DNA from 2 places in the Monashia sp. HAY1-11D genome. Region 1 is predicted to be linked to the other one. Evidence: riboswitches for the same ligand, from Rfam matches in the RefSeq annotation. Region 1 holds a riboswitch; the other holds the start of a gene.

Region 1 (14,253 bases):
GGACACGGCTGTCCGGGCGGTGGACGGCCGCCCCGGGTCGCGCCGGGGCCGCACGTGCGGCCCGTCGGGACGCGGTCAGCGGCCGAGGCAGCCGAAGGCCGAGGCGGGGCTGCGGCCGGTCAGCGTCGTGACGAGCTGGTCCATGCTCGGCGCGACGAGGTCGATGGTCAGGGCGCGTCCGCCGACGGTGTGGGTCAGGTGCGCGAGGGCCGGCGGCGTCGGGGCCGACGCGACCCACCCCTTCTGCTCGAGGTAGCCGACGACCTGCGAGGCCGCGGGGCCGGTCGAGGGCGGGTAGGTGCGGGTCAGGACGCCGTCGTCGGAGCCGTGGCACGGCGGGGCCTCGCCGTGGCCCTGAGGCGTCAGGAGGCGGTCCATCTCGGTGACCGTCTCGCCCAGTGCGGTCCAGGCGGCGAGGTCGTCGGCGTGCACGCGCGAGGTCCAGGCCCAGCCGGCGACGCCGACGAACGCGAGCAGCAGGACGACGAACACGATGCCCGCCGGTCCCGGTCGGTGCCGGCCGTGCGGCGGCCCGTCGTCCGAGCCGGGCCGCGCTCGGGCCGTGGGCGGACGACTGCGCTGGGTCGGTCCGCCCAGTCGTGGCCGCGTCGGTCCGGGGACCTCGTCGACGAAGCCGGAGTCGCTCACCGGCACAGTGTGGGACAGCAGTCCCCCACGGCGTCAGGACCGGCTCCGAATGTCTCCATTCCGTAACCGGACATCGGCCCTTGGCCGGTTGGCCGGCCGGAGCAGGGGCCGGGACAGGTCGTGCAGGGGTGGGTCGAGGCGTCGGGCCGCGCGGCCGGCGAGCACGATGAGCACGACGAGCGCGACGAGGTCGAGCGGCACCCCCACGACCGTGGTCGTCAGGCCGAGGCTGTAGCCCTCCGGCAGCGTCATGAAGCACACGACGGTGGCGAGGACGGCGAGCGGCTTCTCGGCGCGCGCGGGCGACGGGACCGGTGACGGGGCCGGCGACGGGACCGGCGACGGACCCAGCGCCACGGCGAGCACCGGCAGCACCCACAGGAGGTACCAGGGAAGGAAGACGGGGGCGAGCACGACGACGGCCAGCATTCCCCAGCCGAGGGAGCGCACGACGCGGGCGGTGTCGTCGGACGCAGCCCGGCGGCCACGTCGACCCGAGGCCCGGCGTCCGGCGGGCCCGGTCGACGAGGTGGGCACGGGCGGCTTGGCGGCCCCGAGCCACACGAGGACGAGCAGGACCGCGAGCACGACGAGGGCCACGGTCCGGGCGGCGTCGATGGCGGGCTCGCGCCAGCCCGGCTGTCCGAGGACGGTGCCGAGGGCCTGCACGGCGATGCCGACGCCGGTGGGCAGCGACGTCCACTGCTCGTTGCGACCGGGCGTGCCACCCGGGTCCAGCCACGCGAACCCGAGCCGGGTGGCCAGGCCGCCGACCGCCATCGCGGCGCCCGCGACGAGCAGCGTGAGGAGCCCGGCGCGGACGATGCCCGGCCAGCGCAGCGGCCCGCTGCGACCGGAGCGGCGCAACGTGCGCCGCGCCCAGAGCAGCGCCACGAACGGCAGCGCGACGACCGCGGTCACCTTGACCATCGCCCCCAGCGCGACGACGACGCACGCGGCCACGAACCGCCCGGGCAGGGCGAGCGCGAGCCCGCCGAGCACCGCGGCGACCATGAGGGCGTCGTTGTGCGCCCCGCCGACGAAGTGCGCGCCGACGAGCGGGCAGGCGACGGCGAGCCAGGTGGCGCGGGCGGGGTCGGTGCCGAGGCGCCGCGCGAGGTCGGGCACGGCCCAGCCGATGACCACCACGCCCGCGACGGCGAGCAGCCGGAGCAGGAGCAGCGCCACCCACAGGTGACCGCCGGACACGGACGCCACCCCGCGGGCGAGGAGCAGCCACACCGGGCCGTACGGCGTCGGGGTGTCGAGCCAGGTCGGTGCCGTCGAGAGCCGCCAGTCCGAGTCGAGCTCGCGCACGGTGTGGTCGTACGGGCTCAGTCCCTCCGACCACAGCAGGCCCTGCGCCGCGTACGAGTAGAGGTCGCGGCTGTAGAGCGGCACGGACGCGACGAGCGGGACGAACCACAGCGCCGCCGTGGTCTGCCACCAGCCGACCGTGACGCGCGCCCACCGCAGCCGCCACCACGCGACGACCAGCCCCGCCATGGCGAGCAGCGCGACGCTCGCGAGCAGCGGTGAGCCGCCGGTGTCACGCCACCACCGCACGCCCGGCCAGAGCACGCCGCGGTTGAGCGACGGGCGGGAGCCGGCCCCCCACGAGGCGGCGGCGAGCGCGACGGACGACGCCACCCCGGCCCACCGCCAGCGGCCGGGTCGGAGGCGCCGCGAGGCCGCGGCCAGGGAGGCCACGCGGTCGGGGTCGTCGCTCACGAGGCGCGCCCCCACGTCGCGGACCCACCCGGCGCGGGACCGCTGCGGCGCGGTGGGCCGGGACGCGTCAGCCATGCGTGACCGGCTCGTCGCCCCACGCGAGGAGGCGCCAGCCGGCGTCCGGGTCACCCTCGAGGGTGACGACGTGGGTGTTGTCGACGCGACGGTCGTCGAAGAACGACCCGGGCAGGCCGAGGGAGGCCGCGCACCAGACGCGCATCGCGGCACCGTGGCTCACGGCGAGCGCCGACTCGTGGCCGTCGGCGACGATGCGCGCGATGGCGGCGTCGTAGCGGGCGAGGAACTCGGCGCCGCTCTCGCCGCCCGGGATGACGTGGAAGGGATCCTCGCGCCACCTCACGAGGGCGTCGACGTACGGCTGCCACTCGGTGGACATCTCCCAGTCCCCGGCCTGGATCTCGCGCAGGCCGGGCAGGACGACCATCTCGAGGCCGAGCTCGGCAGCCAGGGGTGCGGCGGTCTGCTGCGTGCGCACGAGGTCGGAGGTGTAGATGGCGGCGAGGTCCTCGCCGCGGAGGCGCTGGGCCAGGGCGTGGGCCTGGGCCCGTCCCTCGTCGGTGAGGTCGAGGCCCGGCACCGCGGTGTCGAGCTGGCGGGCGACGTTGGCGTGGGTCTGGCCGTGGCGCACGAGGAAGAGCCGCACGTCACTGGTCCTTGACGGTGACGCCGGTCAGGCACTCGACGCCCTTCTTCGGGCCGGTCCAGAACCTCTCGACCGACACGGGGGCGCTCTGGCCCGCCTGGAGCGGGACGTCGACCTCCTTGCTGACGACCTCCGAGCCGTCGGCGGTCTTGACGATGAAGACGGCCACGGTGAAGGTGTGCTGCTCCGTGTCGGGGTTCTTCAGCGTCCCGGTGAGGTCCCACACGTCGCCGGCGCCAGGCGCGCACCGGACGCCGCTGAGGCTCGAGCCGGCGTCGAAGAGGCCGCCGTCGCCCGCGGCGGACGGTGTCGGGTCGTCGGTGGTGGTTGCCGTGTCGGGCAGGATCGTCGGCTGGACGGCGACGCTCACGGTCGGGGCGAGGCTGTCGTCGGGGTCCGACGGCGTCGGCTGGCCGCAGGCCCCCAGGACGGCGGCCACGAGCACCAGCGGGACGGCGCCCGCGAGCGACCTCGGGACGAGACGACGGGGACGCGGCACGGGTCCACCTCTTCCTGCTGTGCTGCGGCTGGGGCTGCGGCGCGGGAGGGCGGATGACCCGACCCGGCGCGGTTCGCGCCCATTGTGCCCCGCGTCCCTGTTCAGGGCAGGAGCAGGCGCGCGGCCACGCCGGACGCGATGAGGACGAGGCCCGCGAGCACCGCGAGCGTGTCGGCGGCCCGCCACGGCGCGGGCCCCGCCCACGTGCGCCGGCGCGCCTCGGCGAAGCCGCGGGCGTCCATGGCGAGCGCGAGCGCCGCCGCCTGCGTGAGCGCGCCGAGGAGCAGCCCGCCGGTGACGACGACGGCCTCCCGGCCACGCGCCACGGGCCCCGACCGGGCGCGGACGCCACGAACCCGGCGCGTCGTCATCAGCTCGCCCCAGAGCACGTCGAAGGACTGGAGCCGCTGGAGCGCCGCGGTGGCGGCGACGACCGGTCGGGCCGGCAGCCGCAGCCGCTGGGCGAGGTGGTCGCCGAGGGCGTCCGGGTCGACGGCGCCGACGACGACCGCCGAGGGCACCAGGAGGGCGAGGACGCGCAGCGCCGCACCGGCCGCGACCTCGAGGTCGCGCCCACCGAGCAGCCAGGCCGACCACGCGACGCCGACCACGGCCAGCGCCGCGGGAGCGAGCCGGGCGAGGACACCGCGCAGGCGCCCGGCCGGACGACGCCCCTGCCCCGGCGCGAGGAGGGCGAGGGCGGCCAGCGCTCCCTCGACGACGAGGACGGCGAGGCCCTGGCGCCACGTGTCGAGCAGCGCCGGCAGCGGCAGGACGCACAGCGCGGCGAGGACGAGGGCGAGGGGGCCGGCGCGGGCGACGAGGGTGCGCCGCTCGGGCACGGGGTCCGGCGGCGGCTGCTCGGGTCGGCCGACGGTGCGGACGCGGTCGGCCCGGGCGACGACGCCGGGGTCGTGGGTCGTGACGACGACGGCGGAGCCCTCCCGGCGGGCGGCCTCGAGGACACCGGTGACCGCCGCCCACGTGAGCCGGTCCTGGCCGACGGTGGGCTCGTCGGCGAGCAGCAGCGCCGGACCGTGGGCGACGGCCGAGGCCATGGCCAGCCGACGCTGCTCCCCACCGGAGAGCCGGCGCGGGTCGGCGCCCGCGAGGTGGGTGAGCCCGAGCGCGTCGAGGACCGCGTCGGCGCGGGCGGCGGCCGCCGACGGATCGGCTCCGAGCGCCCGCAGGGTGGTGAGCACGTCGTCCCGGACGGTGCTGCCGACGACGGCGGTCGCGGCCCGCTGCGGCACCCAGGCCACGACGCGCGCGAGGTCGGGCGAGGCCCAGGCGTGCGGCGGCTCGACCCGCGCCCGGGAGGCGTCGTCCCCCGGCACGAGCGGCAGCGCCACGTCGACGCGTCCGGCGGCCGGCTCGAGGAGGCCGCCCAGGGCGGTCATGAGCGAGGACTTGCCGGCGCCGCTCGGCCCGACGAGCGCCAGCGTGCGCCCGGCGTGCGCCTCGAGGTCGGCCCCGACGACGGCGGTGGTGGTCCGGGCCGGCTCGCCGAGCCGACGGGTGCGGTGCTCGACGCCGACACCGACAGCCGCCGCGACGACGCCACCGTCGGGGACGACGCCGGCGGCGGCGCCGGGCAGGGCCGGCAGGTCGAGCGAAAGCGGCTCGGGGTCCCGTGCGCCCGGCACCCAGATACCTTGTGCGGCAAGGGCTTCCGCCTCACGCTCCAGCACTCGGCCTGGCGGGCCGTCGGCGACCACGGCACCGTCGGAGCCGAGCACGACGAGGCGGTCGACGAGGTGGACCCACCCGTCGAGGCGGTGCTCGACGACGACGAGCGTCAGGCCACGGCGCTGCACGACGTCGGCGACGACGCGTCGCACCCCCGCCGCCGTGTCGGCGTCGAGCATCGCGGTCGGCTCGTCGAGCAGGAGCACCGACGGCTCCATGACGAGCGCCCCCGCGAGGGCCAGGCGCTGCGACTCCCCGCCGCTCAGCGTCGAGGGCGGGCTCGACCACGGCATCGCCAGGCCGACCTCGTCGAGCGCCGTCTCGACCAGGGGCGGCATCCGGTCGCGGGGCAGCCGCACGTTCTCGAGCCCGAAGGCGACGTCACGACCCACCGTCGAGGCCACGACGCCGGCGCCGGGGTCCTGCAGGACCAGGCCCACCGACCCCGGGACCGCCTGAGGGGCAAGGCCCCCCACGGTCACCTCGCCCGACAGCTCACCGGCGTCGGCGGTGAGCAGCAGCCCGGCGACGGCGCGCAGCAGCGTCGACTTGCCCGACCCGCTCGGCCCGGCGAGCAGGACGCGCTCGCCGGGCTCGACGGTGAGGTCGAGGTGCTCGAGGACCGGCCGCGCCCGCCCGTACGGACGCCAGGTCAGGTCGCGGACCTCGACGCGGGCACCGACCGGAGCCGCGTCGAGGGCCGCTGCATCGAGGGCCGCTGCATCGAGCGTCGGCCGGTCAGCGGGGACGGCGCCGGACGGGCGGTGCACGAGGGACCTCAGGACGCGGTCCGCTCCCGCGCCTCCTGGCCCGGCGGGAACGCCGACAGCGCTCCGGCGCGCGCGAGCAGCCGCGTCAGCCCGACCGCGAGGAGCGAGCCGAAGACGGCCACCGAGCCACCGAGGAGGAACAGGTAGGCCACCTTGTAGCCCCAGCCCCAGTCGGTCCAGTAGGAGTACCACTCGTAGACGGCCTCGAGGGCGCCGCCGAGGAAACCGCCGACGAGCAGCGGCGCCCAGCGGTAGACGGTGTAGCCGAACAGGGCGAAGCCCAGCTCGACGCCGAGGCCCTGCGCGAGGCCCGAGACGACGGTGGTGATGCCCCACTGGGTGCCGATGAGGGCAGACACGACCGCGGCGAGCAGCTCGGTGAACACGGCTGCGCCGGGGCGGCGGATGACGAGCATCCCGACGATGCCGGCGACGAGCCACGGCCAGTTGAAGAGCGCGCCGAGCGGCGGGAAGCCGGCCGAGACGGCGTCGGACGGGATGGCGTAGACCAGCCCCCACGCCCAGTAGGCGACGCCGAACGCGACGGCGAGGAAGGCGCAGGTGAGCAGGTCGATGGTGCGCCAGCGGGTCAGCGGCCCGCTCGCGGTGATGGTGCTGGACATGGTGTGGCTCCCGGGTTTCCGATGGATACCTCGGGGAGGGCACGCCGCGGCGTCGTGACGCCGGCGGGTGACCTGAGATACCGACTTCCTTCGCCGGTGCTAACCGGAGCAGGTTCGAGGGTCTGCGGCTCGGCCGTGGGGCTGCCGCACTCTCAGCGCGTCTCGCGCTCCCCTGTCGTATGGGTGTGGGTGGTGCTGTTCAGTTGTCGGGGGTGACTCTACCCCTGACGCCATGGGTACAGTCACGCCATGGCACGGAGCGCGAAGAAGGCGAAGGGCGCGGCCTCGCGGGCGGTCGCGAAGGCGGACGACGCGAGGACCCACCACACGGCCGCCGGCAACGCCACGTGGAAGATGCTGAGCGTGGGGGCCACCCTCGTCGCCACCAAGGTGGCCACCGACGCCGCGCAGAGGGGCTGGAAGCTCGCGACGGGCCGCAACGTGCCGGTCAAGGGCGACTACGAGCGTGAGCGCACCCGCGACGTCGTCCTCTTCACCGCGATCTCGTCGATGGCCGTGGCCGCCGCCCGGGTCGCCGCCGAGCGCGGCGCGGCGACGTACTACCGTCGCTCGACCGGCCACCTGCCCAAGGCGCTCGAGGACGACCAGGTCGCGCCGAAGGACAAGAAGGCCGCCAAGAAGCTGGCCAAGGCCCGGGCCAAGGCCGAGAAGGCGACGCAGAAGGCCATCGAGAAGGCCACCCGCGGCCGCTGAGCGGAACCTCCGGCCGGCCTACGCGTCCCCGACGCGGACGAGGCCGGTCTCGTAGGCCAGCACGACCATCTGCACGCGGTCGCGCAGGCCCAGCTTCGCCAGGATCCGGCCGATGTGCGTCTTGACGGTCGCCTCGGCGAGGAAGAACGACGCGGCGATCTCGGCGTTGTTGAGGCCACGGCCGACGGCCTCGAGCACCTCCCGCTCGCGCTCGGTGAGGACGTCGAGCCGGTCCAGCCCGTCACGGCGGTCCGGCTCGTCGAGGACGGGCAGGAAGCGGTCGAGGAGCCGACGCGTCGGGCCGGGCGCGACGACGGCGTCGCCGGTGCGCACGGCCCGGATGGCGGCGAGCAGCTCGGCCGGTCCGGCGTCCTTGAGCAGGAACCCGGCGGCGCCGGCACGGAGCGCGGCCAGGACGTACTCGTCGAGGTCGAACGTCGTGAGGACGAGCACGCGCGGCCCGGATGCGCCGGTGACAGAGGCCGCGTCGACGATCCGACGGGTGGCCTCGATGCCGTCGAGGCGGGGCATCCGGACGTCCATGAGCACGACGTCGACGTCGCGGCCCGGGAGCAGGTCGAGGGCGGCCTGGCCGTCGCCCGCCTCGCCGACGACCTCGACGTCGGGCTCGGCGTCGAGGACCATGCGGAAGCCGGCGCGCACGAGGGCCTGGTCGTCGACGATCATGACCCGCACCGGGCCGGTCGGGTCGAGGGGTCGCGGCGGGGTCATCGGGCCCTCTCGTCGGCGGGGTGGGTCGGGACGGTGGGCGTGGTCGCCATCGGCACGGTGTGGTCCACGGGCCCGAGGAGCGGCCGGGCCGCCGACGGCTCGGCCGGTAGCGGCAGCGTCGCGAGGACCTCGAACCCACCGTGCGGGTGCGGCCCGGCCGTGAGCGTCCCGTCGTGCACGGCGACCCGCTCACGCATGCCGGCCAGTCCGTGCCCGCGGCCGTCGTCCGGGCTCGCGGCGCCGCGCCCGTCGTCGCGGACGCGCACCCGGAGGCGTCCGGGCTGCTGCACGACGTCGACGCGCGCCTGCGCGCCCGCCCCGGCGTGCTTGATGACGTTGGTCAGGCCTTCCTGCACGACGCGGTACGCGGCGAGGTCGAGCGCGACGGGGCGTGGCGCGCCGGTTCCCTGCACGCTCAGGGTGACGGGGACACCGGCGGCCCGGACGCCCGCGACGAGGTCGTCGAGCTGGTCGAGGCCACCGGTCGGGGTGAGCTCCGCGCCCGAGTCCGGGTCGCGCAGCACACCGACGAGGCGGCGGGTCTCGCCGAGGGCGTCGCGTGCCGTGGCGCCGATGGTCACCAGGGTGCGGGTCGCCTGCTCGAGGGCGCCCTCCGGCCGGCGCGTCGCGGCGTAGGCGGCACCGTCGGCCTGCACGACGATGACGGACAGGGCGTGGGCGACGACGTCGTGCATCTCGCGGGCGATCGCCGCGCGCTCCTGCTGCGCGGCGAGGCGCAGCTCCTGCTCACGCTCGCGCTCGACGCGTTCGGCCCGGTCCTGGAGGTCGGCGAGCCGCTGGAGCCGGGCGCGCTTGAGGTCACCGAGCGTCCAGGCCGACAGGGCGGCGGTCGCGCAGGCGACGAACGTGAACGCGACGGCGGGTGCCTCGAGGTGGGTCACCGACTCGGCCGTGAAGCGCACCGCGGCGATCGCCGAGGCGACCGCCGCGACCCCCAGCCCGGCCAGCCGGACCGGCCGCCGGCGCCCGTGGGCCGCGAGCGAGTACAGGGCGACGAGGAACGCGGTGTCGCTCGGCAGGAGGTCGCGGACGACGACGACGCGGAGCGCCAGGCCCACGCAGACGACCGTGAAGGCGAGCGTCGGACGGCTCCGGCGCCACACGAGGGCGAGGTTCGGCAGGCCGAGGAGCGCCCAGACGGGGCTGGCCGCGCCCGAGCCGAGCACGGCCACCGCGACGAACGACAGGAGCAGGGCCAGCGGCACGTCGAGCAGGAGGGGGCGCCGCTGCAGCCAGTCGTACACGGACCCCTCCCTCATGCGCCCGAGCCTAGGCGAGCACGCCGTCGTGGGGCGTCCGCCCGTGGTCGCACCGGTGTGGCCCGCGGGTGCGACCCCGGGAGGACGGACGCGTCGACGCCGACCGTCACGTCGCCCATGACGTCACCCGGCGCGGATCGGCGCGGATCGGCGCGGATCGGCGCGGACCTCTTCCCGCGCGACCCCCGGCGGTGGTGTGCTGGGACTGGACCCGGTCACGGGCTCCGCCCACGAGCACACAGGCACGGCACGAGGAGGTGCGCCCATGGACGCGAAGGTGGGTGACCGCATCACGATGGCGGCCGAGCACGTCGGCCAGTCGACGCGGGTCGGCGTGATCCGCGAGGTCAAGGGCGACGGTGGCGGGCCACCGTACGTCGTCGAGTGGTCCGACGGCCACACCGGCCTGATCCACCCCGGACCCGGCTCGGTGCTCAAGTGCGAGCCCGCGACCGAGGACGCCGCCCCGGGCTGACCGGCCGGTCTCAGAGATCGAGGCTGCGCACGACGGGCACGCCCGCGCGGTAGGACACGTGCAGGTGGCTCGGCCCGTCGACGACCGCGAGCTGCGCCGGCCGACCCGCCGCGACGCGCCGGTCCAGGCCCAGCGACCGGGCGGACACGGCCGTCGCGGCGTGCAGCGCCTCGGCCGGCGTCAGCCCCATCTCGCGCACGGCGAGGGCGATGGCGAACGGCATCGAGGAGGAGTAGCACGTGCCCGGGTTGCAGTCCGAGGCCAGCGCGACGTCGACCCCGGCGTCGACGAGGCGGCGGGCGTCCGGGTAGGGCGAGCGGGTCGAGAACTCGACGCCCGGCAGGAGGGTGGCGACCGTCGTGCCGCGCGCGGCGACGAGGGCCTCGACGTCGGCCTCGTCGAGGTAGGTGCAGTGGTCGACGCTCGCCGCGCCCAGCTCGCACGCGAGACGGACGCCGGGGCCGTGGCCGAGCTGGTTGCCGTGCACGCGCAACCGCAGCCCGCGCGCCCGGCCCGCCTCGAGCACGGCGCGGGACTCGTCGGCGTCGAAGGCGTGCGCCGAGTGCGGCTCGCAGAACACGTCGATGCTCTCGGCCAGGGCCGGACCGCCTTGGGGGACAACGGCATCGAGCATCGGGCCGGTGACGAGGTCGACGTACGCCGCCCGGTCGGCCGCGTACTCCGGCGGGACGACGTGGGCCCCGAGGAACGTCGTGTGGGGTGTCACCTCTCGTGCGATGCGCAGGGCGCGCACCTCGTCCTCGAGCGTGAGCCCGTAGCCGCTCTTGACCTCGACGGTCGTCGTGCCCTGGACGCGCATCTCCGCGACGCGGCCGCGCACGAGGGCGAGCAGCTCGTCGTCGGAGGCGGCTCGCGTGGCCTCGACGGAGACGCGGATGCCGCCGCCGTCGTACGGCGTCCCGGTCATCCGCGCCGCGAACTCGGCGGACCGGTCCCCGGCGAAGACGAGGTGCGTGTGCGAGTCGACGAAGCCGGGGATGACGGCCCGGCCACCGAGGTCGCGCGACCTGTCCGCGGCCGGCGCGTCCGCCCGCCGGCCCACCCACTCGAGGACGCCGTCGTCGGACACGACCAGCGCGGCGTCGCGCACGATGCCGAGCAGCCGGTCGCCCGGGTCGGACCCCGGCGGGAGCGAGTCGGAGACCTCGGGGTCGTTCGTCGTCAGCTCGGCGACACCGGTGATCAGCAGGCTCACGCGTGCACCCCGCCCGCCACACCGGCACTGAGACGCTCGATGGCCCCACCGAGGAGCCGCCCGACGTCACCCATCCGGTGCTGCCCGTCGCTGACGACGACCTCACCGCCGACGACGACGGTCGACACGTCCGAGGCCACGCACGAGTAGATGATCTGCTCGTGCGCCGAGCCGGCGGTGTTGACCGTGTCGGCGCGGACCGTGACGAAGTCGGCGAGGGCGCCCTTGCTCAGGTGCCCGCCGTCGGACCAGCCGAGCGCGCGGTACCCGTTGAAGGACGCCGCGAGGAGCAGGTCGTTGGCCGAGAACCGGTCGCGCTCGTTGGTGAGCAGGCGCTCGTGCATCTCGATGCCGCGCAGCTCGACGAAGGGGTCGATGATGACGTTCTGGTCCGAGCCGAGCGAGATGGGGCTGCCGGCGTCGTGCAGGGCGCGAGACTGGCCGATGCCGTCGGCGAGGTCGCGCTCGGTGGTCGGGCAGATGCAAGCGCCGGTGCCGGTGCCGCCGAGCAGCTCGAGGTCGTGCTCGGTCAGGTGCGTGGCGTGGATGCTCGTGAGGTCGGGCCCGAGCGCCCCGGCGCCGTCGAGCAGCTCGGTGGGGGTGCAGCCGTAGTACATCTGGCAGGCGAGGTTCTCCCCCGGCTGCTCCGACAGGTGCACGTGCAGCGGCAGGTCGCCGGCGGCCTCGACGACCTTGGGCAGGTCCTCGCGACGCACGGCCCGCACCGAGTGGATCGCCGCACCGAGGCGGACCCGGTCGGTCGGTCCCGGGCGAGCGGCCATGCGCTCGGCCCACGCGTCGACGGTGCCGTCGCTGAACCGGCGCTGTCCGGGGTGCAGCTCGACGTGCCCGCCGCCGTTGAGGCCGCCCTCGAGGTAGCACGTGTCGAGCAGCGTCAGGCGGATGCCGGCCTCCTCCGCGGCCTGCCGCAGGGCCAGGCCCATGGCGTTCGGATCGCGGTAGGCGTGGCCGCCGGGACGGTGGTGGACGTAGTGGAACTCGCCGACGACCGTGAACCCGGCCTGGACCATCTCGGCGAAGACGGCCCGCGCGAGCGTGAAGTAGGTGTCCGGGTTGAGCTGCTCCGCCGCGGCGTACATCTGCTCGCGCCAGCTCCAGAAGTTGCCGCCGCCGCCGTTGACGCGACCGCGCAGGGCCCGGTGGAAGGCGTGGCTGTGCGTGTTGGCCATGCCGGGTAGCGTGACGCCGGCCAGGTGCACGTCGCCGGGCTCCGGGTCGGCGTCGACGAGCACCTCCTTGAAGCAGCCGTCGGCCGTGACGAGTCGGACACGGTGGGCGAACCCCCCTGTGAGCCAGGCACTCTCGCACCAGAACGAGGTCATCAGGGGGTGTCCTTCCGAGCGGCGGGAGCGGTGGGAGCGGTGAGGGCGGTGACCACGGCGGTCAGGGCGCTGACGCCGTGGTGGCAGTCGTCGAGGTAGGCCGACTCCTTCGGCGAGTGCGAGACTCCCGTCGGGTTGCGGACGAAGAGCATCGCCGAGGGCACCCCGTGCGTGGCGAGGATGCCGGCGTCGTGCCCGGCACCGGTGCCGAGCAGGGGCGCGGCGGGCAGGACGGAGCGCAGCTGCTCGACGAGGTCCGCGTCGAAGGTCGTCGGCGGCGTCCACGACTCGATGGTCGTCTCCCCTCCGGTGCGCATGGCGTCGCCGGCGACCGCCTCGACGACGGAGCGGACGGCGTGCTCGGAGCGGCCGCGCGCGTCGAGCCAGGCCGTGACGTGGCTCGGCACCGCGTTGACCCCGCCCGGCTCGACGACGACCTTGCCGACCGTGGCGACGCAGCCGAGCGCGGTGGCGTAGGAGCGGGCGGCGTGCACGACGTCGGCCAGGGAGATCATGGCGTCGCGGCGGTCCTCGAGGCGGGTCGTGCCGGCGTGGTTGGCCTCGCCCGGCAGGTCGATGCGCCACCGGCCGTGCGGCCAGATGTCGGTGCCGATGGCGACGGCACGCGCGTCGTCGGACAGGTCGTCGGTGCCGTCCGGGGCGAGGGCGAGCGCCTTGCCCTGCTCGATGTGCAGCTCGACGAACCGGCCGACGCGCCGCACGGTGTCGGGGTCGGGACCCATGGACGCCGGGTCGCGGCCGGCCTTGCTCCACGCCTCGGCCATGGTGACGCCGTCGCCGTCGGCGAGCGAGCGGGCGCGGTCGGCGTCGAGCTCGCCGGTGATGATGCGGGAGCCGGCGCAGGCGACCCCGAAGCGGGCCCCCTCCTCGTCGACGAAGTTGACGATGCCGAGGGGCACGTCCGGCTCGACGCCGGCGGCGCGCAGGTCGTCGACGACGGCGAGGGCGCTGACCACCCCGAGCGGCCCGTCGTACGCGCCGCCGTCGGGCACCGAGTCCAGGTGCGAGCCGATGACGACGCCGGGCGTCGTGTCGGGGTCGCCCCACCAGGCCCACTGGTTGCCGGCGCGGTCCTCGACGACGTCCAGGCCACGGGCGGCACACTCGGCGGCGAACCACTCCCGCAGGTCGTGGTCGGTCCGGGTCCACGCGTAGCGCCGGTAGCCTCCGGTGTCCCTGTGGCGGCCCACCGGCTCGAGGCCGGCCCACATCCGGTCGAAGCTCGTCGTCACGTCGTCGTCACCTCGTCCACTCCTCGCGTCGCCGGTGGCTCGCACCGGCCTCGAAACCAGGCCTCGAAACTAGGCTGTCGCACATGTCCCCCGACGCCTCCCCCGATGCCTCCACCGACGCCTCCCCCGACGGCTCCCCGCAGGGGCCCGACCGTGATGACACCGCCGAGCGTAGTGAGTCCGAGCCGATCCGCACGCCGGCGGTCGAGGCTGCGCGAGCCGCGGGCATCCCGTTCACGGCGACCCGGCACGGTCGGGTGGGCTCCCTCGAGGAGGCCGCGGCAGCCCGTGGCATCGAGCCGCGCGACCTCATCAAGACGCTCGTGGTGCGCCGCTCCGAGGACGACCATGTCTTCGTCCTCGTACCCGGTGACCGCACGTTCTCGTGGGCCAAGGTGCGTGCCCTCCTCGGCACCAACCGCATCTCGATGCCCGACGCCGCGGCCGCGAAGGCCGTGACCGGCTACGAGCGCGGCACCATCACGCCCTTCGGGTCCGCGACGGCCCTGCCCGTCATCGCCGACAGCCACCTCGTCGGACGTCGCATCTCCATCGGTGGAGGTGCGCACGGCGTCGGGCTCACGGTCGCCGGCGACGACGTCATCCGGCTCTTCGC
Region 2 (14,253 bases), 3.0 Mb from region 1:
TGCTCCCCTTGCTCGTCCGGCGGCTGCGTCCGATCCTCGACGGACTCGGCACGCCGTACGAGGTCGTCGCGGTCGACGACGGCAGCAAGGACCTCACCGCAGCGCTGCTGCAGCGCTACCACCGCGAGTGGCCGCAGCTGCGCGTCGTGCGCCTGCGCGCGAACGCGGGCCACCAGGCCGCGATCTCGGCCGGGCTCGTGTGCGCCCGTGGCGACTACGTCGTGACGATCGACGCCGACCTGCAGGACCCCCCGGAGATCATCCCCCAGATGCTCGCCGCGGCGAAGGACGACGGCGTCGACGTCGTCTACGGCGTGCGCAACGACCGCTCCACGGACACGTGGTTCAAGCGCGTGTCGGCGCAGTCCTTCTACCGGCTCATCAAGGTCATGTCGCCGACGAGCGCGCACGCCGACGCCGGGGACTACCGCCTCATGTCGCGCGCCACCGTCGATGCCATCAACGGTCTGCCCGAGCACAACCGCGTCCTGCGCTTCATCGTCCCGGCGCTGAACTTCCCGTCCGACACCGTCGAGTACAAGCGGGAGGAGCGCGCGGCGGGTGACTCGAAGTACCCGCTCATGAAGATGATCAAGCTGTCGCTCGACTCGCTGACCGGCTTCTCCACCGCCCCGCTGCGGGTGGCGACCTTCGCCGGCTTCGCCGGTGCCGTCCTCGCCGTGCTGCTGTTCATCTACACGCTGGTGGCTCGCGCCCAGGGGCACACCGTGGCCGGCTGGACCTCGACGGTCGCCATCGTCTCGGCCGTCGGCGCCGTGCAGCTGGTCTGCGTCGGCATCCTCGGCGAGTACATCGGTCGGATGTACGCCCAGATGCAGAGCCGGCCGACCTACTTCATCGCCTACGACTCGATGACGGCCTCCGCCGCCGGTCACGGTCCGACCGACACGCCCCTGCCGGCGCAGCCGACCGACGCCCACATCGTCGGCCGCGGCCCCGAGGCGGCCGAGCACGCCGCGGGCGCCGCCGAGCCGGTCCGGACCGTCGACGACGGCCGCAGCTCCGCCCAGGCGGGTCAGCTGCGCGGCTGAGCCCGGACGAGGAGGCTGACGCCGGGCAGCCCGCCCACCGGCAGGTACCGCTCGGCGGTGATGATGGCGCGCAGCCCGAGGTTGACCACGGGGTGCAGGTCCTCGAGGTCCGAGCCGGAGCTGTTGCGGCGGCGCATGGCGACGACCGGCCGCAGCAGGACGTTCCACGACCGCACGTCGGCCACGTCGAAGCCGCCCCGGTCCAGCAGGTCGAGCAGACCCTCGCGGGTGTAGCGGCGGACGTGGTCGACGGCGACGTCGTGGCTCGACCACAGCCGCGGGTCGGCCGGGACGGCGACGAGGTAGGTGCCGCCGGGTCGCAGCACGCGCCGGACCTCGGCGACGGCGGCGTCGTCGTCGTGCAGGTGCTCCAGGACGTCGAAGGCGACGACGAGGTCGAGCGAGTCGTCGGCGAGCGGCAGGTTGGTCGCGTCCCCCCGCAGGGTGGCCAGCCCGCGTTCGTGGGCCACCTCGGCACCGTCGGCGCCGTACTCCAACGCGACTGCGTCCCAACCGTGTCGGCGAAGGACGCGGGTGTTGCCGCCACCGGCCGCACCGATGTCGATGGCGCGTCCGGGGGTCAGACCGGAGATGGCCCGCGCGAGCAGGTGGCGCCGCTCGCGGTACCACCAGTGCTCGTCCTCGAGCTCGGCGAGCTTGCGGACCTCGGTGCCTTCCATGACGGCACATCATGCCATCAGCGCCGGCGCGCGCCGCGGCGCGGTCACCGGACGGTCCCGACCCGCGTCAGCGCACGTGCCCGTCCCCCTCGACGACCCACTTGGTCGTCGTCAGCTCGGGCAGGGCCATCGGCCCGCGTGCGTGCAGCTTCTGCGTCGAGATGCCGATCTCGGCGCCGAACCCGAACTCGCCGCCGTCGGTGAACCGCGTGCTCGCGTTGACCATGACGGCGGCTGCGTCGACCTCGGCCGTGAAGCGCCGCGCGGCGCCCCGGTCCTCGGTGACGATCGCCTCGGTGTGCCCGGTCCCGTACCGGCGGATGCGGTCCATGGCCTCGTCGAGGTCCTCGACGACAGCGACGCTCATCTCGAGGCCGTGCCACTCGGTGCCGAAGTCGGCCTCGGTGGCGAGGTCGTAGGCCGCGCCGGCCGCCTCGGCGTAGTCGGTCACCTCGGGTCCGACGTGCAGGCGCACGCCGGCGCCGGCGAGGTCGGTCAGCGTCTTGGGCAGGAAATCCGCGGCGACGTCCCGGTGCACGAGCAGCGACTCGGCCGCGTTGCAGACGCTCGGCCGGTGCGTCTTGGCGTTGAGGGTGATGGCCCGGGCCTTGTCGAGGTCGGCCGCCCGGTCGACGAAGACGTGGCACACCCCGACGCCGGTCTCGATGACCGGCACCGTCGACTCGGTGACGACGGTCTGGATGAGGTCGGCACCGCCGCGCGGGATGACGAGGTCGACCTTGCCGCGGGCGGTCATGAGAGCGCGCGCGGCGTCGCGGCCGCCCTCCTCGAGGAGGTTGACGGCATCGGCCGGGAGGCCTTGGGCTGCAAGGGAACCCCGCAGCGCCTCGACGAGCGCGTGGTTGCTGCTGGCGGCGGCAGACCCGCCGCGCAGGATGACGGCGTTGCCCGACTTGAGGCCGAGCCCGGCGGCGTCGACGGTGACGTTGGGCCGGGCCTCGTAGATCATCCCGATGACGCCCATCGGCACCCGCACCTGGCGGATCTGCAGCCCGTTGGCGAGGGTCGAGCCACGGACCACCTCGCCGACGGGGTCCGGCAGCGCGGCGACGTCGCGCAGCGCCTGGGCCACGGCGCCGACCCGCTCCTCGTCGAGGCGCAGGCGGTCCTGGAGGCTCTCGGACATGCCCTGCGCGCGCCCGCGCTCGAGGTCCTCGGCGTTGGCGGCGACGATCGCCGGGGCGGCCGCGTCGACGGCGTCCGCGAGCGCGAGCAGCGCGGCGTCCTTCTCGGCGCGGGACATGAGGGCGAGCCGGCGGGACGCGACACGCGCGCCCTCGGCCACCCGCGTCACGTACTCGACGACTGCGGGGTCGATGGTGCGTTCCATGGTCCAAGGGTAGGTCGGCCCGGCGGCGTCCCACGCACGCCTTTCGCGACGTGGGACCTGCCGCCGCGCGGGGGTCAGGAGAAGACGCCGCTGTAGGCGTTGAGGGCCGGTTGTCCCCCGAGGTGCGCGTAGAGGACGGTCGACCCGGACGGGATCTCCCCCGAGGTCACGAGGTCGACGAGGCCGGCCATCGACTTCCCCTCGTAGACCGGGTCGAGGATCATCCCCTCGAGACGGCCCGAGAGCCGGATCGCCTCGACGGTCGACTCGACGGGGACGCCGTAGAGGTCACCGGCCCAGCCCGCCAGGACGGTCAGCTCGTCGTCGCGCAGCTCGCGTTCCAGGCCGATGAGCGAGGCCGTGTGCCGGGCGATCCGCGCGACCTGGTCCCGGGTCTTCTCGAGCGTCGCGGAGGCGTCGATGCCGATGACCCGGCGCGGGCGGCCACCGGCGTCCTCCAGCGCGGCGAAGCCCGCCACCATGCCCGCGTGAGTCGAGCCGGTGACGGTGCAGACGACGATGGTGTCGAAGAAGACACCGAACTCCCGCTCCTGCTCGGCCACCTCGTAGGCCCAGCCGGCGAAGCCGAGCCCGCCGAGGCGGTGCTCGGACGCGCCGGCGGGGATCGCGTACGGCGTGCCACCCGCCGCCTCGACCTCGGCGACGGCCTCCTCCCACGAGGGCCGGATGCCGATGTCGAAGCCGTGCGGGTCGAGCCGGACGTCGGCTCCCATGATCCGCGACAGGAGGATGTTGCCGACGGTGTCGTTGACGGGGTCGTCCCAGTCGACCCACCTCTCCTGGACGAGACGACACCGGAGGCCGAGCTTTGCGGCGACCGCGGCCACCTGTCGCGTGTGGTTGCTCTGGTAGCCGCCGATCGACACGAGGGTGTCGGCACCACTGGCAAGCACGTCGGGGACGATGTACTCGAGCTTGCGGGTCTTGTTGCCCCCGAAGGCGAGGCCGCTGTTGACGTCCTCGCGCTTGGCCCACACCTCGGCGCCACCCAGGTGGGTGGTGAGGCGGTCGAGCCGGTGCACCGGGCTCGGCCCGAAGGTCAGCGGGTAGCGCTCGAAGTCGTGGATCGACATGGTGGGTCTCCTTGCGGTGCGGGCGTTCTCGGACGCGTGTGCGAGCGAGGGATGGAAGGCTCTGGCGCTCAGTCGTTCTCGGACTCGAGGCTCTCGATGAGCGGGCGCAGCGTCTCCCAGGTCTCGTGAGCCGCCTGTCCCGCGGCGCTCGCGTCGCCGGCGGCGCAGAGCTCGACGATGCGGTCGTGGAGCGCCACCGAGGCCCGTCCGGACAGCGAGCCGAAGCGCAGCCGCTCGAGCCGGCGCAGGACCGGTGTGAACTGGTCGAGGACGCTCTCGACGGCTGCGTTGGCGGCGGCGCGCACCGTGACGGCGTGGAACGCGTCGTCGGCGGCGACGGCGGCGTCGGCGTCGCCGCGGCTCAGGGCGTCGGCGAAGCGCTCGTTCGCAGCACGCATCGCCTCGAGGTCGGCCGCGCCCAGCTGCGGCACCGCGAGCTCGACGGCGAGCCGGTGCATCGACGCGACGACAGCCTGCGCGTCCCGGATGGCGCGCGCGTCGAGGCCGGCGACGGTCGTCGAGCGGCCCGGCGCGGCGTGCACGAGCCCGGCCTGGGCCAGCCGCAGCAGGGCCTCGCGGACCGGGGTGCGACTCACCCCCAGCCACGCTGCGAGCTCCTGGTCGCGCAGCTGTTCCCCTGGCGTCAACGTGCCGTCGACGATCGCGTCGCGCAGGCGCCGGTGCACGTCGTCGCGCAGCAACGGCCGCGGTGGCACGACCTCGGCCGGAATGGGCATGCGATATATTGCACATCGCCAAGGGGGTCTGTCAACGCCGCGCCCTACGGCCGTGTCCACCACCCGAGACCCCGCACCGCGGGCGCTCGACCGGGTGGCTAGGGTGGGTGACGTCCTTCACGGGAGTCCGGCGCACCGGGCTGAGAGGGGGCTGACGCGGCCCTGACCGTCCACACCTGATCCGGATCATGCCGGCGCAGGGACCAAGGAGACGCGATGACGCCGCACGACCCGACGGGGCACCTCCCCCGGCTCCACGTCCTCACCGACACCCGCGACGGGCGTGACCCGATGCGCGAGGTCCGGGCCGCCGTGGCCTGCCCCGAGCCCCGGTCGCTCGCCGTCCAGGTGCGCGCCAAGGAGCTGACCGACCGCGCCGCGCTCGACCTGACGCTCCGGGTGCTCGCGGTCGCCCGGCCGGCCGGCGTCCTGGTCCTCGTCGACGACCGCCTCGACGTCGCACTCGCCGCGGGCGCCGACGGCGTGCACCTCGGTGCCACGGACCTTCCGGTCGCACGGGTGCGGGCGCTGGTCCCGGCCGGCTTCGTCGTCGGCGCCACGGCCCGCGACGCGGCCACCGCGCGTGCCGCCGAGGCGGAGGGGGCCACCTATCTGGGCGTCGGCCCGGCGTACGCGACGACGACCAAGCCCGGCCTGCCCGACCCCCTCGGGCCGGCGGGCGTCGCCGCCGTCGCGGCCGCGACCCGGCTGCCCGTCGTCGCGATCGGGGGCGTCGACGCGTCCCGCGTCCCCGCGCTGCTCGGGGCCGGGGCGCACGGCGTCGCGGTCGTGGGCGCACTGATCACCGCGGCCGACCCGGCCGCGTCCCTGGCGGGGCTCCTCCGGGCGCTGGCCGGCGCGGACACGAACCCGCCCCTCCCGTCCGGGTCCCCACCACCGATCGACCCGTCGACGCCCCTGGCGTCGGCGGTCGGGAACGGGTCGACCGGCGCCGCGTCGTGACGGCCGAGGAGCCGAACCCGGCGCCCGCGCGGCGCGTCGCCGTCCTCGGCGGCGGGGTCATCGGGTTGTCGTGCGCGTGGCGGCTCGCCCGAGGGGGCCACGTCGTCACCGTGCTCGACCCGGCCCTCGGCACGGGCGCCAGCCACGCGGCGGCCGGCATGGTCGCGCCGGCGAGCGAGGCGGTCTTCGGCCAGGACGCCCTCCTGTCCGCGGGGCTCGTCTCGGCCCGGGCGTGGCCCCAGTTCGCCGACCAGCTGGCCCGTGACGCCGGACGACCCCTCGACCTCGCGCCGCGCGGGACGCTCCTCGTCGCCTTCGACGCCGACGACGCCTCGCACCTCGCCCGTCATGCCCACCTCCTCGAGCGGCGCGGCTGCCGGGCCGAGCGGCTCACGGCGCGGGCGGCGCGCCGCCTCGAGCCGGCGCTGAGCCCACGGGTCACGGGAGCCCTGCGTCTCGAGGAGGCCGCCGTCGACCCGCGGGCCGTCGTCGCGGCGCTCGCAGACGCGTTCGTGGCGCACGGGGGCACCGTGTTGCCCGTGGCCGCGGAGCCGGTGCTGCACCAGGGACGGGCCGTCGCGGCACGTCCCGTCGGGACCGGCTTCGGCCCGGGCGGCGCCGCGGCAGACGTCGACATCGACGCCGACGTGGTCGTCGTCGCGGCGGGCTGGTCGGCACCGGCCGCCCTCCGCTCCCTCGGCCACCCCGTCCCCGTCCGCCCGCTCAAGGGCCAGGTGCTCCGGCTGGGCACCACCGGCGACGTGCTGGGCCACACGGTGCGTGCCACGGTCCACGGCCGTGAGGTGTACGTCGTACCGCGACCGGACGGCGAGGTGGTCGTCGGGGCCACGAGCGAGGACGTCGGCGAGGACACCACGGTCACCGCTGGTGCCGTCCACGACCTGCTGCACGACGCCGTCGACGTCGTGCCCGAGCTCGCGGAGGCGGACTTCCGCGAGGCGACGGCCCGGCTGCGTCCGGCGACGCCCGACAACCTCCCGCTCGTGGGCCCGACCTGCGTCGAGGGGCTGCTCGTGGCCGCCGGGCACGGTCGGGACGGCGTCCTGCTCGCGCCGCTGACGGCCGAGACGGTCACCGCCCACGTCGACGGCCGCCCACCCCCGCGGCCGGCCCTCGCCTTCGACCCCGTCCGACTCTGCCCGTCCCCCGACCCGAAGGAGCACGCGTGACCGTCCACGTCAACGGCGAGGAGCGCCTCGTGCGCCCCGGCGCCACCGTCCACGACCTCGTCGAGGACCTCGGGGTGCCACCTCGTGGTGTCGCGGTCGCGGTCGACCACGTCGTCGTCCCGCGGTCCGCGTGGGCCCGCACCGTCGTCCCGGTGGGCTCCCGGGTCGAGGTGGTCACGGCCCTGCAAGGTGGCTGACGTGGGAACCGTTGCCGCGCAGGCCGGCCCGGCAGACCCCTTCGTCCTGGGCGGAACGACGTTCGGGTCGAGGCTCGTCCTCGGCACCGGCGGAGCCACGGGCCACGACGTGCTCGCGGCCGCCGTGCGCGCGTCCGGGACGGAGATGGTCACCGTGGCGATGCGGCGCGTGCCGCCGGGCGGGACCGGCGGCCTGCTCGACGTCCTCGACGCGTCCGGGGTCCGGCTGCTGCCCAACACGGCCGGCTGCCGCACCGCCCGGGAGGCGCTGCTCACGGCACGGCTCGCCCGTGAGGCCCTGGGCACCGACTGGGTCAAGCTCGAGGTCGTCGCCGACGACCGGACGCTGCTGCCCGACGTCGTCGAGCTCCTCGACGCGGCGGAGCAGCTCGTCCGGGACGGCTTCACGGTGCTGCCGTACACGAACGACGACCCGGTCGTGGCGCGTCGGCTCGCCGACGTCGGCTGTGCGGCGGTCATGCCGCTCGGATCACCGATCGGCAGCGGGCTCGGCATCCGCAACCCCCACGCGATCGAGCTGGTCCGCGACGCCGTCGACGTGCCCGTCGTCCTCGACGCCGGCATCGGCACGGCCTCGGACGCCGCGCTGGCGATGGAGCTCGGGTGCGACGCCGTGCTGCTCGCCACGGCGGTGACCCGGGCCGAGGACCCGGTCGCGATGGCCACCGCGATGCGGCACGCCGTCGAGGCCGGGCGCCTGGCCCGGCTGGCCGGGCGGGTCCCTCGGCGACACCTGGCCCGGGCCTCCTCGCCCCTCGAGGGAATGGTCGGCGCGTGAGCGCGCCACGCGTGCTCGTCGTCACCGACCGCAGCCAGGTTCCCGCCGGTCGCGCGGTGCTCGACGTCGTCGCGCTGGCGCTCGACGGGGGCGCCGACGGCGTCCTCGTCCGCGAGCGCGACCTGCCGGCACCCGAGCGGGCCCGGCTCGTCGAGGCGGTGGCGACGCTCTGCGCCGAGGCGCAGGCCGGGCTCCTCGTCGCCGCTCCCCTGCCACCGGACCTCACCGTGCCGCTCGACACGGTGGGGGTGCACCTGCCCAGCCGCGACGTCGACCGGGTCCGCGAGCTCGACCCCGAGCTGGCCGGGGCGCGGCTCGTCGGCCGGTCCTGCCACCGGGTGTCCGACCTCGTGCGAGCAGCCGACGACTGGCTCGACCTCGCGACGCTCTCGCCGGTGGCACCGACGCGGTCCAAGCCCGGCTACGGGCCGGCACTCGGCCTCACCGGGCTGCGCGCGGCCCTCACCACCGCCCGACGCGTCCGCCGCACGCTGCCCGCCGTCCTCGCCCTCGGCGGGGTCGACGCGTCGAACGCCGGCGCCTGTCTCGACGCGGGGGCCGACGGCGTCGCCGTCATGGGCCCGGTGATGCGCGCCGCCGACCCGACGGCCGCGACCCGCGCCATCGTCGAGTCGGTCTCTGCCTCAGGGGGGTTCCCGCCATGACGTCCACCACGCCACCCGTCGCCCTGACCGTCGCCGGCTCGGACTCCGGTGGCGGCGCGGGCCTGCAGGCCGACCTCGCGACGTTCGGCGCCCTCGGCGTGCACGGCGCGAGCGCCGTCACCGCCGTCACCGTCCAGGACACGACCGGGGTGCACGCGGTGCACGCGGTGCCCGCCGACGTCGTCGCCGCGCAGGTCGAGGCGGTCCTGCGCGACCTGGCGCCGGCGGCGGTCAAGGTGGGGATGCTCGGCTCCGTCGACGTCGTGGCGGCAGTGGCCGGCTTCGCGGCGCTCGGACGCCTCCCTCGACTCGTCGTCGACCCCGTGCTCGTCGCGACGAGCGGGGACCCGCTGGCCGGTCCCGGGGTGCCGGCGGCCCTGCGCGACCTGCTCCTGCCGCACGCGACGCTGCTCACCCCGAACACCGAGGAGGCCGGCGTCCTGCTGGGCTGCCGGCCCGCCACGGACGTCGCCGGCCAGACGCGGCAGGCCCGCGCCCTCCGGGAGTCGACCGGGTGCCGGGCCGTCGTCGTCACCGGCGGCGTCGTCACCTCCCGCGAAGGCACGGACCGCGTCGACGTGCTCGTCGACGCGTCCGGCAGCCACGTCCTGCGCTCCGCCGAGCTGCCGACGCGCAACGACCACGGCACCGGCTGCACCTTCGCCTCGGCCGCCGCTGCCCACCTGGCCCGCGGCGCCGACGTCCCCGACGCCGTGGGGTCCGCCCGGGCCTTCGTGCGCCGCGCGCTGCTCGCCTCGGCGGCCTGGCGCCTCGGCGCGGGACGCGGCCCCGTCGCCCACACCACGACCCACCCCCACCCGTCCACCACCCAGCGAGGAGCCCGTCCATGACGACCCACCGACCCGCCCGCACCAAGGTGCACGTCCCCAGCGAGCCGCACGGGCTGGCCGTGCCGTTCACCGAGGTGACCCAGTCCGGCGACAACCCCCCGTTCCGCCTCTACGACACGTCGGGGCCCGGCAGCGTGCCCGAGGAGGGCCTGCCGCCGCTGCGAGCCGGGTGGATCGCCGAGCGCGGCGACACCGAGGAGTACACCGGCAGGGAACGAGTCCTCGCCGACGACGGCCGCACGGCCGTGCGCCGTGGCGCGGCCTCCCTCGAGTGGCGCGGCACGCGTCGAAACCCCCTGCGCGCCAAGGGAAGGCGCCGCGTCACCCAGCTGGCCTATGCCCGCGCAGGGGTCGTGACCAAGGAGATGGAGTTCGTCGCCACCCGCGAGCGCTGCGACGTCGAGCTCGTCCGCAGCGAGGTCGCCGCGGGACGCGCGATCATCCCCGCCAACGTCAACCACCCGGAGAGCGAGCCGATGGTCATCGGGCGGGCCTTCCTCGTCAAGGTCAACGCGAACATCGGCAACTCCGCGGTGACGAGCTCGGTGGCCGAGGAGGTCGAGAAGCTGACGTGGGCCACCCGGTGGGGCGCGGACACCGTCATGGACCTGTCGACCGGCGACGACATCCACACGACCCGCGAGTGGGTCGTGCGCAACTCCCCGGTCCCGATCGGCACCGTGCCGATCTACCAGGCCCTGGAGAAGGTCGACGGGGACGCGTCACGGCTGTCGTGGGAGGTCTTCCGCGACACGGTCGTCGAGCAGTGCGAGCAGGGTGTCGACTACATGACCGTCCACGCCGGCGTCCTGCTGCGCTACGTGCCGCTCACGGCCCGTCGGATCACGGGCATCGTCAGCCGGGGCGGGTCGATCATGGCCGGCTGGTGCCTGGCCCACCACGAGGAGAACTTCCTCTACACCCACTTCGACGAGCTGTGCGAGATCCTCGCCCGCTACGACGTCGCCTTCAGCCTCGGCGACGGCCTGCGGCCCGGCTGCACCGCCGACGCCAACGACGAGGCCCAGCTGTCCGAGCTGCGCACCCTCGCCGAGCTGACGGAGCGGGCCTGGGACCACGACGTCCAGGTGATGGTCGAGGGCCCGGGCCACGTGCCGCTCGACCTCGTCAAGGAGAACGTCGACCTCCAGCAGGACTGGTGCCACGGTGCGCCGTTCTACACCCTCGGCCCGCTCGCCACCGACGTCGCACCGGGGTACGACCACATCACCTCGGCGATCGGCGCTGCGCACATCGCCTGGCACGGCACGGCGATGCTCTGCTACGTCACGCCGAAGGAGCACCTCGGCCTGCCGAACCGCGACGACGTCAAGACGGGTGTCATCACGTACAAGCTCGCGGCGCACGCGGCGGACCTGGCCAAGCGCCACCCCTACGCGCGCGACTGGGACGACGCCCTGTCGCGCGCGCGTTTCGAGTTCCGCTGGGAGGACCAGTTCAACCTCTCCCTCGACCCGGAGACGGCGCGCGCGTTCCACGACGAGACGCTGCCCGCCGAGCCGGCCAAGACGGCGCACTTCTGCTCCATGTGCGGCCCGAAGTTCTGCTCGATGCGCATCAGCCAGGACGTCCGACGCTACGCGGCCGAGCGGGGGCTGACCGACGACGACGCCGTGGCGGCCGGGCTGGCCGACAAGAGCCGCCAGTTCCTCGACCTCGGCGCGTCCGTCTACGTCGAGGCACCCTGACCGAGGCCGGCGCCTCCCCCGGCTCGTCCCGTCGGGTGGGCGCGCGCTCGCACCCGTCACCGCTCCCGCGTGACGGCCGGGTGCAGCGCCCACTCGACGGGGGCCGCCATGGACAGGCCGACGGTCCCGCCCGGCGCCTCACTACAGTCGGTGCTGTGTCACCCCGATCCGTCATCGCCAGCGCCCGACGGCTCGTCGTCAAGGTGGGGTCGAGCTCGCTGACGGGCCCGGACGGCGGCATCGACCACGAGCGGCTCGTCGCGCTGTCCGACGCGCTCGCCGGCCGCCACGCCGACGGGACTCAGGTCGTCCTCGTCAGCTCCGGCGCCATCGCGGCCGGCATCCACCCCCTGCGCCTCGGCTCCCGTCCGCGCGACCTCGCCACCCAGCAGGCCGCGGCCTCGGTCGGCCAGGGCGCCCTGCTCGCCGGGTACACCGCGGCGTTCGGCGTCCACGGCATCACCGTGGGGCAGGTCCTGCTGACCGCCGACGACGTCACGCGGCGGACCCACTACGCCAACGCCCGCCGCACCCTCGAGCGCCTCCTCGACCTGGGCGTGCTGCCCATCGTCAACGAGAACGACACCGTCGCGACGTCGGAGATCCGCTTCGGCGACAACGACCGTCTCGCCGCCCTCGTCGCCCACCTCATCGACGCCGACGCGCTCGTCCTGCTCTCCGACGTCGACGCGCTCTACGACGGTCCGCCCTCGCGGTCCGGCACCACCCGCATCCCCCTCGTGCGCGGTCCCGAGGACCTCGTCGGCGTCGAGATCGGCGGCAGCGGCTCGAAGGTGGGCACCGGCGGCATGACGACGAAGATCGAGGCGGCCCGCATCGCGACGGCGGCCGGCGTCGTCACGACGGTGACCGCCGCCGCCAGGGTCCTCGACGTCCTCTCCGGCGGGGACGTCGGCACCGTCTTCCTGCCGATCGGCGTCCGCGGGCGCTCCCGCCGGCTCTGGCTCGAGCACGCGACGACGGCACGCGGGCGTCTCATCGTCGACGACGGCGCCGTCGCGGCGCTCGTGCACCGCAAGAAGTCGCTGCTGCCCGCCGGCATCGTCGCCGTCGAGGGCACCTTCCACGAGGGCGACCCCGTCGACGTCTGTGGACCCGACGGCACGGCCGTCGCGCGCGGGCTCGTCAACTACAGCTCGGCCGAGCTGCCTGCCCTGCTCGGGCGCTCAACACGGGAGCTGGCCCGCGACCTCGGGCCCGAGTACGAGCGCGAGGTCATCCACCGCGACGACCTCGTCGTCCTCTGACGCTCCTCTGACGCTCCTCGAGCACGGGACCGCGGAGGGCGCGCGGACACGCGAGCGGCCACGCGTCCGGTGGACGCGTGGCCGCTCGGTCGCGGGTCAGTGGTGGGTCGCCGTCTCGGCGCCGACGCCGGTCAGCGAGCGGACCTCCATCTCGGCGTACTTGGCGGCGTTGAACTCCCGGCTCGTCACCGTGCCCACCCACCCGAGCACGAAGCCGAGCGGGATGGAGATGATGCCCGGGTTGTCCAGCGGGAACCAGTGGAAGTCGACGCCCTGGAGCATCGAGGGGCTCTTGCCCGTGGCCGGGTCGACCGGCTTGCCCGACACGACCGGCGAGAACACGATCAGGGTGATCGCGCTGACGAGGCCGCCGTAGATCGACCAGAGTGCGCCCCGGGTGTTGAACCGCTTCCAGAACAGCGAGTAGAGGATCGTCGGCAGGTTCGCGCTCGCGGCGATGGCGAACGCGAGCGCGACGAGGAACGCGATGTTCTGCCCGAGGGCGAAGATGCCGCCCACGATGGCGATCGCACCGAGGACGAGGGCCGCCATCCGCGCCACCTTGACCTCCTCCTCCGGCGTCGCCTGCCCGTCGCGCACGACGGTGTTGTAGACGTCGTGGGACAGCGACGCGCTCGCCGTGATCGTCAGACCGGCGACGACCGCGAGGATCGTCGCGAAGGCCACCGCGGAGATGATGCCGAGGAGGATCTCACCGCCGAGGTGGAAGGCGAGCAGCGGCGCGGCCGAGTTGACGGCGCCGGGCGCGGCCTTGATCTCCTTGGCCCCGACGAGCTCGGCGGCACCGAAGCCGAGGACGAGGGTGAACAGGTAGAAGATGCCGATGAGCCAGATCGCCCACACGACCGAGCGGCGCGCCTCGCGCGAGGTCGGCACCGTGTAGAAGCGCATGAGCACGTGCGGCAGACCGGCCGTGCCCAGCACGAGCGCCATGGCGAGCGAGATGAAGTCGATCGGGTTCTTGTACTGCAGCCCCGGCGAGAGGAGGTCCCGCGTGGCACCGTCGGCCGCCTTGGGCGCCGCCGCCGCCGCGTCACCGAGCAGCTGGGACAGGTTGAGGCCGAACTTGCCGAGCACCCACAGGGTCATGATGCCGGCGCCGATGATGAGGAGCACGGCCTTGATGATCTGCACCCACGTCGTGCCCTTCATGCCGCCGTAGATGACGTAGAAGATCATGATGACGCCGACGACGGCGATGACGACCCGCTGCCCGACCGCGCCCTCGACGCCGAGCAGGAGGGCGACGAGGCCACCGGCGCCGGCCATCTGCGCCAGCAGGTAGAAGAACGACACGACGAGGGTGGAGATCGCGGCCGCGATGCGCACGGGACGCTGGCGCAGCCGGAAGCTGAGCACGTCGGCCATCGTGTACTTGCCGACGTTGCGGAGCAGCTCGGCCACGAGCAGCAGGGCCACCAGCCAGGCGACGAGGAAGCCGATCGAGTAGAGGAAGCCGTCGTACCCGTTGAGGGCGATGGCTCCGGCGATGCCGAGGAAGCTCGCGGCCGACAGGTAGTCGCCCGCGATGGCGATGCCGTTCTGGCGACCGCTGAAGGCGCGCCCGCCCGCGTAGTACTCGGCGGCGCTGCGGTTGTTGCGCGAGGCGCGGATGACGATGGCGAGGGTGACGACGACGAACAGGGCGAAGATGCCGATGTTGATCGCCGGGTTGC

Evidence for each region. A riboswitch is a leader RNA that binds a small molecule or an ion and turns the genes downstream of it on or off. The one in region 1 is predicted to bind thiamine pyrophosphate.
Region 2: linked by a shared signal. The riboswitch ahead of thiE (thiamine phosphate synthase) and the one ahead of AC1VM9_RS06080 (ECF transporter S component) in region 1 are both predicted to bind thiamine pyrophosphate.

The regions. Positions count from the first base shown of each region.
Region 1 covers NZ_CP200320.1:1,297,244-1,311,496, forward strand. The annotation lists gene AC1VM9_RS06055 (hypothetical protein) at 76-648, opposite strand; gene mptB (polyprenol phosphomannose-dependent alpha 1,6 mannosyltransferase MptB) at 682-2,454, opposite strand; gene AC1VM9_RS06065 (histidine phosphatase family protein) at 2,447-3,043, opposite strand; gene AC1VM9_RS06070 (hypothetical protein) at 3,045-3,542, opposite strand; gene AC1VM9_RS06075 (ATP-binding cassette domain-containing protein) at 3,644-6,001, opposite strand; gene AC1VM9_RS06080 (ECF transporter S component) at 6,010-6,624, opposite strand; TPP riboswitch at 6,693-6,808, opposite strand; gene AC1VM9_RS06085 (DUF4235 domain-containing protein) at 6,874-7,338, shown strand; gene AC1VM9_RS06090 (response regulator) at 7,357-8,070, opposite strand; gene AC1VM9_RS06095 (sensor histidine kinase) at 8,067-9,350, opposite strand; gene AC1VM9_RS06100 (DUF1918 domain-containing protein) at 9,616-9,825, shown strand; gene hutI (imidazolonepropionase) at 9,836-11,041, opposite strand; gene AC1VM9_RS06110 (formimidoylglutamate deiminase) at 11,038-12,384, opposite strand; gene AC1VM9_RS06115 (allantoate amidohydrolase) at 12,384-13,637, opposite strand; gene AC1VM9_RS06120 (aminoacyl-tRNA deacylase) at 13,721-14,253, shown strand, end outside.
Region 2 covers NZ_CP200320.1:4,311,031-4,325,283, forward strand. The annotation lists gene AC1VM9_RS19880 (glycosyltransferase family 2 protein) at 1-1,052, shown strand, start outside; gene AC1VM9_RS19885 (class I SAM-dependent methyltransferase) at 1,037-1,732, opposite strand; gene AC1VM9_RS19890 (glutamate-5-semialdehyde dehydrogenase) at 1,800-3,083, opposite strand; gene AC1VM9_RS19895 (1-aminocyclopropane-1-carboxylate deaminase) at 3,158-4,177, opposite strand; gene AC1VM9_RS19900 (GntR family transcriptional regulator) at 4,246-4,914, opposite strand; TPP riboswitch at 5,024-5,135, shown strand; gene thiE (thiamine phosphate synthase) at 5,131-5,877, shown strand; gene thiO (glycine oxidase ThiO) at 5,874-7,067, shown strand; gene thiS (sulfur carrier protein ThiS) at 7,064-7,264, shown strand; gene AC1VM9_RS19920 (thiazole synthase) at 7,257-8,063, shown strand; gene AC1VM9_RS19925 (thiamine phosphate synthase) at 8,060-8,728, shown strand; gene thiD (bifunctional hydroxymethylpyrimidine kinase/phosphomethylpyrimidine kinase) at 8,725-9,579, shown strand; gene thiC (phosphomethylpyrimidine synthase ThiC) at 9,576-11,288, shown strand; gene proB (glutamate 5-kinase) at 11,444-12,556, shown strand; gene AC1VM9_RS19945 (solute symporter family protein) at 12,653-14,253, opposite strand, start outside.